One region of the Bacillus xiamenensis genome, then DNA from elsewhere that is predicted to be linked to it. Evidence: a T-box and tRNA genes for the amino acid it is inferred to sense, from the RefSeq annotation. Region 1 holds a T-box; the other holds one or more tRNA genes.
What was found. A T-box is a leader RNA that pairs with one kind of tRNA and senses whether it is charged. The one in region 1 lies ahead of tyrS (tyrosine--tRNA ligase), so its partner is inferred to be a tRNA-Tyr.

Region 1 (3,204 bases):
ATGGTGCGATGGTGCAGCAAGATCAGACCGGTAAATGGGTACTTGACCTGAAAGAAGACGACGTCTACTGGTGTACAGCTGATCCAGGCTGGGTAACAGGTACAGTATACGGGATTTTTTCGCCTTGGTTAAATGGAGCAACAAATGTCATTTTAGGGGGCAGGTTCAACCCTGATACGTGGTACGAAACCATTGAATCACTAGGGGTGACCGTTTGGTATAGCGCACCGACAGCGTTCAGAATGCTGATGGGGGCAGGGGACGATCTCATTCAAAAATATGACCTTAGCTCGCTTCGTCATGTCTTAAGTGTAGGAGAACCACTTAATCCTGAGGTTATCCGCTGGGGAGATGCTGTATTTGGCAAACGAATTCACGATACATGGTGGATGACAGAAACCGGTGCACAGCTGATTTGTAACTATCCATGCATGGATATCAAACCAGGTTCAATGGGCAAACCAATTCCAGGCGTTGAAGCTGCGATTGTCGATAATGCCGGTAACGAACTCCCACCATATCGAATGGGCAACCTTGCCATCAAAAAAGGCTGGCCGTCCATGATGCATACGATCTGGAACAATCCTGAAAAATATGAATCTTACTTTATGCCGGGAGATTGGTATGTTTCAGGAGATTCAGCTTATATGGACGAAGACGGATACTTTTGGTTCCAGGGACGTGTGGATGATGTCATTATGACATCAGGAGAACGGGTCGGTCCATTTGAGGTGGAAAGTAAACTGGTGGAACATCCGGCCATTGCAGAGGCAGGGGTCATTGGAAAACCAGATCCAGTGCGCGGCGAAATCATTAAAGCATTTATTGCGCTTAGAAGCGGATATGAGCCATCGGATGACCTGAAAGAAGAAATTCGTACATTTGTGAAAAAAGGACTCGCTGCACATGCGGCACCAAGAGAAATCGAGTTTAAAGACAAACTGCCAAAAACCCGAAGCGGAAAAATTATGAGACGTGTACTAAAGGCGTGGGAGCTGAATTTACCTGCTGGTGACCTTTCCACAATGGAAGACTAAGTTCCTTCGTCAGTTGACTTGATATCAAAAGTATGTTAAAAATGACTTTAGTTGAATATGCAAAGGTTTTGACTGAGATTCAGTAGAATCATCTTTCCCTGTTCAAGAGAGCTGACGGCTGGTGCGAGTCAGTACAAAGAGATATTCGAATTACCCTCACGAACCGCTTTTACGAAAAGGGGCATACATGCTGCCTGATTAGTGAAAGAACGGATCTGTCCGTTATCAGTGTAAGTGAAAAGACGTGATATTTGTCTTTTAAGCAGGGTGGTACCGCGATATATATATCGTCCCTTCGTTCATTCGAAGGGGCGTTTTTTATGTTGAATTGTAAATAAAGGAGATTTGGATATGAGTCAATTGATGGAAGATTTAGCGTTCAGAGGATTAATTCAGCAGCAAACAGATGAAGAAGGTTTGACAAAATTATTAGCAGAAGAAAAAATCAAGCTTTACTCAGGCTTCGATCCAACAGCTGACAGCCTGCACATTGGTCACTTACTGCCAATTTTAACATTGCGTAGATTCCAAGAAGCAGGCCATCATCCGATTGCACTTGTTGGCGGCGCCACTGGCCTGATTGGTGACCCAAGTTTCAAAAAAGCAGAACGTTCACTAAACCCAGCAGAAATTGTCGAACAGTGGTCAGAGAAAATCAAAGGACAGCTCTCTCAATTCCTTGATTTTGAAGCAGGTGACAACCCAGCTGTCATCGTGAATAACTATGACTGGATCAGTCAAATGAATGTCATCACGTTCCTTCGTGATATTGGAAAGAACTTCGGTGTGAACTTCATGCTGGCAAAAGATATCGTTAGCTCTCGTATTGAAACAGGGATTTCGTACACAGAATTCAGCTACGTCATTTTGCAATCGTTAGACTTCTTAAACCTTTACAGAAATGAAAACTGTAAGCTGCAAATCGGCGGAAGCGATCAGTGGGGAAATATCACATCTGGACTTGAGCTAATCCGTAAGTCTGAAGCAGAAGGTGCGAAAGCATTCGGTCTGACAATGCCGCTTGTCACAAAAGCAGACGGCACGAAGTTTGGTAAAACAGAAGGCGGCGCGATCTGGTTAGATAAAGAAAAAACATCACCATATGAATTCTACCAATTCTGGATCAACACAGATGACCGTGATGTCGTGAAATACTTAAAATACTTTACGTTCCTATCAAAAGAAGAGATCGCATCGTACGAAGAAAAAGTGCAAACAGCTCCTGAAAAGCGAGAAGCACAGCGCCGTTTAGCAGAAGAAGTGACAACACTTGTACATGGCCGTGAGTCATTAGAACAGGCTGTCAACATCTCAAATGCACTATTTAAAGGCGAGATCAAATCTCTTACAGCGGAAGAAGTCAAAGTAGGCTTTAAGGATGTTCCATCAATGGAGAAAAGCAGCACAGAAGAATTAACACTTGTGGATGTCCTTGTCGAATCAAAGCTGTCTCCATCAAAGCGTCAAGCACGTGAAGATATCACAAATGGCGCCGTCTACATCAACGGAGAGAGACAAACCGATAAAGACTACGTCCTTTCAGCAGAAGACCGCATTGAAAACCAATTTACTGTCTTAAGAAGAGGGAAAAAGAAATATTTCCTTGTGACGTATAAATAAATAGCAAATATATCATTGAAATGCACCTCAAATATTAATATGTGGGTGCTTTTCTTTTTTAGAAGCAGGAATGAAGATGAAGGCTGCTGCAAGTTCAAGCGCCTGTTAAAAAGAGCCCACTATTTTGCAGGGCCTCATTCATTTGCTTCTTTTTCAAGGAGTGAATTTTTGTTTGTGTAATCATGCTCCACCTTGCAAATTCGGGTCGTATAGGATTCGTACCAATCTGTTTCCCCCTTTTTTGAACACGCTGGTGCGCTGTATGTTCTTTCCATTCTTTGATTGCTGCTAATGAATCCCAATACGACACAGTAATCCCAGTCCCGTGTTCATCTCGTACACTTTCAATTCCAAGAAAACCGCCCAAGTCTTTCGCTAATTGATCCATTCTTTGAGCAGCAGCAGCGTACTCTTTCTATTCAACATTTGTTCGTTTCGATGTGAAAATCACCGCATAGTAGGGTGGTGCAGGTGTTTGAGTGAAGAGCATCTAGTAGAACCTCCTTTTGTCTATTCATATTATATAGGAAAGAAAGTCTCGTAGTCT
Region 2 (3,204 bases), 1.7 Mb from region 1:
ATTTTATAGGATCTGCATGTTCTAATGAATGATATTGAACCAGCTTACCAGTCTCGGTGCGAATGAATCTACTAAGAGGGACACAAGTGTAAAGTGTATAAGCGATATCCCAAAGTCTTGGACCAGGAGCCGCAACATCAAAATCAATGATTCCTACAGGTTTTCCATGATTAAAAATAATGTTGTACAGGGCAAAATCATTATGGCACACCACCTCTGTTTGGTTAGGTGTATTGTCCATTCGTTCCCAATCATCTGATATTGGAAAGTCACTTACAGCATCGTGGTAGAGTCTTAGCATTTTCGCTATTTCTTTTAAAACATCATGAGAACACATATAGCCTTTTACAGGATCATTGCCGGCCTCCCCTTCGATAAAAGAGAGTATCTCTCTCCCTTCATCATCAATACCTAAATACTTTGGGGCATAATTGAAATTCTTTTTCTCCAAATGCTTTAATAATTTGTGTATGTTGCTATTGCCTGGCTTTAATTCCCGTCTAACCGTATCTCCCGAACGATAGACGTTTGAGACATTCCCGCCTGTCAGTAATTCTTCATTGTTATATTGATTTTTCATTAAAAATCCCCCTAAAGACGGGATACCAGCCAGAGGTGGAGTTTTCCCTATACATAAAAGCAGCTATCTAAAGGGCCCTGCTTAGCAAAGGGAATATAATTGTCCACAGCATGCATCCCTGTATCCCTTGAATGATTTACACAGAAAAGTAATCGAATACTTAAAACGAAGGACTGTATAACTTTTCATTTTGTAAACCATGTCAAGGGTATTAAGTTGCCCTTTCTTTAGATCGCTAATTTTATATTATCAAATGGGATGGATCAACTAAAGGAGTTTTCAACACTTTGCTTTCTAGAAAGGGATACGGATCTTCTGTTTATCTGAAATATTCAAGAATGAAATACAATTCACTATGACGATAGATGATTCAAACTCATGATCTGTTCTTAGGAATGATGTTACATGCTGCCTGTGCAAACACCAAAGCAAATTTAAAACACAAAAAAATGCCTCTCCACAATGGAGAAGCATTAGATTGACGGTACATTCATTCAATTACCGATTATAGATACCGGTGGCCGGGGTCGAACCGGCACTCCGTGAGGAACACGATTTTGAGTCGTGCGCGTCTGCCAATTCCGCCACACCGGCATGATCATTAAAGAGCGCAACTTATATAAAAAAACAATGGTGCCGAGGGCCGGACTTGAACCGGCACGGTAGTCACCTACCGCAGGATTTTAAGTCCTGTGTGTCTGCCAATTCCACCACCCCGGCAGTCTTTTCAAAAAAGGCGACACCCGGATTTGAACCGGGGATAAAGGTTTTGCAGACCTCTGCCTTACCACTTGGCTATGCCGCCATTATTGGAGCGGAAGACGGGATTCGAACCCGCGACCCCCACCTTGGCAAGGTGGTGTTCTACCACTGAACTACTTCCGCATATCAACTGGGCTAGCTGGATTCGAACCAACGCATGACGGAGTCAAAGTCCGTTGCCTTACCGCTTGGCTATAGCCCAATAATAAAATGGGGCGATTGATGGGAATCGAACCCACGAGTGCCAGAGCCACAATCTGGTGCGTTAACCACTTCGCCACAACCGCCATAGATGTTATGAATCATATAATTGGCAGGGGCAGTAGGAATCGAACCCACACCGGAGGTTTTGGAGACCTCTGTTCTACCGTTAAACTATGCCCCTATGAAAATAAAAATGGTGGAGGGGGGCGGATTCGAACCGCCGAACCCGGAGGGAGCGGATTTACAGTCCGCCGCGTTTAGCCACTTCGCTACCCCTCCACATTTGAAAAACAGTGCCGGCAAGAGGACTTGAACCCCCAACCTACTGATTACAAGTCAGTTGCTCTACCAATTGAGCTACACCGGCAAATAGTGGTGGCTCGGGACGGAATCGAACCGCCGACACACGGATTTTCAGTCCGTTGCTCTACCAACTGAGCTACCGAGCCAAGTATTCTTTTAAAAAAATGGCGGTCCGGACGGGACTCGAACCCGCGACCTCCTGCGTGACAGGCAGGCATTCTAACCAACTGAACTACCGGACCATTTTGACTGCACTCAATGAGTACTCCCTAATTCATAAACAAAAAATTTTGGTTGCGGGGGCAGGATTTGAACCTGCGACCTTCGGGTTATGAGCCCGACGAGCTACCGAACTGCTCCACCCCGCGACGATATAAGAGATATGGTGGAGGATGACGGGCTCGAACCGCCGACCCTCTGCTTGTAAGGCAGATGCTCTCCCAGCTGAGCTAATCCTCCGAATAAAATGCTGGTATGTATTCTATAAAAATGGTGACCCGTACGGGATTCGAACCCGTGTTACCGCCGTGAAAGGGCGGTGTCTTAACCGCTTGACCAACGGGCCCTCTATTATATGTATCTTGTGGCGGAGAGCAAGGGATTCGAACCCTTGAGACGGGGTTACCGCCTACACGATTTCCAATCGTGCTCCTTCGGCCACTCGGACAGCTCTCCAAATTGGCTCCGCAGGTAGGATTCGAACCTACGACCGATCGGTTAACAGCCGATAGCTCTACCACTGAGCTACTGCGGAATGAAGAAAGCCTGGCGATGTCCTACTCTCACAGGGGGAAACCCCCAACTACCATCGGCGCTGAAGAGCTTAACTTCCGTGTTCGGTATGGGAACGGGTGTGACCTCTTCGCCATCATCACCAGACAATTTAGTGACAAAAGATATTATACTATGTATTGAAAATAAATCAAGAGATATTTAAAAAATGTTCTCTCAAAACTAGATAACAATGTTCATGCTTCACATTAAATATAGGTTAAGTCCTCGATCTATTAGTATCTGTCAGCTCCACGTGTCACCACGCTTCCACCTCAGACCTATCAACCTGATCATCTTTCAGGGATCTTACTTCCTTGCGGAATGGGAAATCTCATCTTGAGGGGGGCTTCATGCTTAGATGCTTTCAGCACTTATCCCGTCCGCACATAGCTACCCAGCGATGCCCTTGGCAGAACAACTGGTACACCAGCGGTGCGTCCATCCCGGTCCTCTCGTACTAAGGACAGCTCCTCTCAAATTTCCTGCGCCCGCGACGGATAGGGACCGAACTGTCTCACGACGTTCTGAACCCAGCTCGCGTACCGCTTTAATGGGCGAACAGCCCAACCCTTGGGACCGAC

Region 2: it encodes a tRNA-Tyr, which carries the amino acid that the T-box ahead of tyrS (tyrosine--tRNA ligase) is inferred to sense. The anticodon was not compared.

Annotation. Positions count from the first base shown of each region.
Region 1 is NZ_CP017786.1:2,731,526-2,734,729, forward strand. It holds gene acsA (acetate--CoA ligase) at 1-1,037, shown strand, start outside; T-box leader at 1,097-1,335, shown strand; gene tyrS (tyrosine--tRNA ligase) at 1,389-2,657, shown strand; partial or broken gene BK049_RS13950 (antibiotic biosynthesis monooxygenase family protein) at 2,792-3,147, opposite strand.
Region 2 is NZ_CP017786.1:756,874-760,077, forward strand. It holds partial or broken gene BK049_RS03770 (phosphotransferase) at 1-580, opposite strand, end outside; tRNA gene BK049_RS03775 (tRNA-Leu) at 1,093-1,174, opposite strand; tRNA gene BK049_RS03780 (tRNA-Leu) at 1,212-1,300, opposite strand; tRNA gene BK049_RS03785 (tRNA-Cys) at 1,315-1,385, opposite strand; tRNA gene BK049_RS03790 (tRNA-Gly) at 1,391-1,465, opposite strand; tRNA gene BK049_RS03795 (tRNA-Gln) at 1,473-1,544, opposite strand; tRNA gene BK049_RS03800 (tRNA-His) at 1,554-1,629, opposite strand; tRNA gene BK049_RS03805 (tRNA-Trp) at 1,654-1,727, opposite strand; tRNA gene BK049_RS03810 (tRNA-Tyr) at 1,741-1,825, opposite strand; tRNA gene BK049_RS03815 (tRNA-Thr) at 1,841-1,913, opposite strand; tRNA gene BK049_RS03820 (tRNA-Phe) at 1,920-1,995, opposite strand; tRNA gene BK049_RS03825 (tRNA-Asp) at 2,015-2,091, opposite strand; tRNA gene BK049_RS03830 (tRNA-Met) at 2,141-2,217, opposite strand; tRNA gene BK049_RS03835 (tRNA-Val) at 2,233-2,308, opposite strand; tRNA gene BK049_RS03840 (tRNA-Glu) at 2,340-2,414, opposite strand; tRNA gene BK049_RS03845 (tRNA-Ser) at 2,434-2,524, opposite strand; tRNA gene BK049_RS03850 (tRNA-Asn) at 2,529-2,603, opposite strand; rRNA gene rrf (5S ribosomal RNA) at 2,613-2,728, opposite strand; rRNA gene BK049_RS03860 (23S ribosomal RNA) at 2,837-3,204, opposite strand, start outside.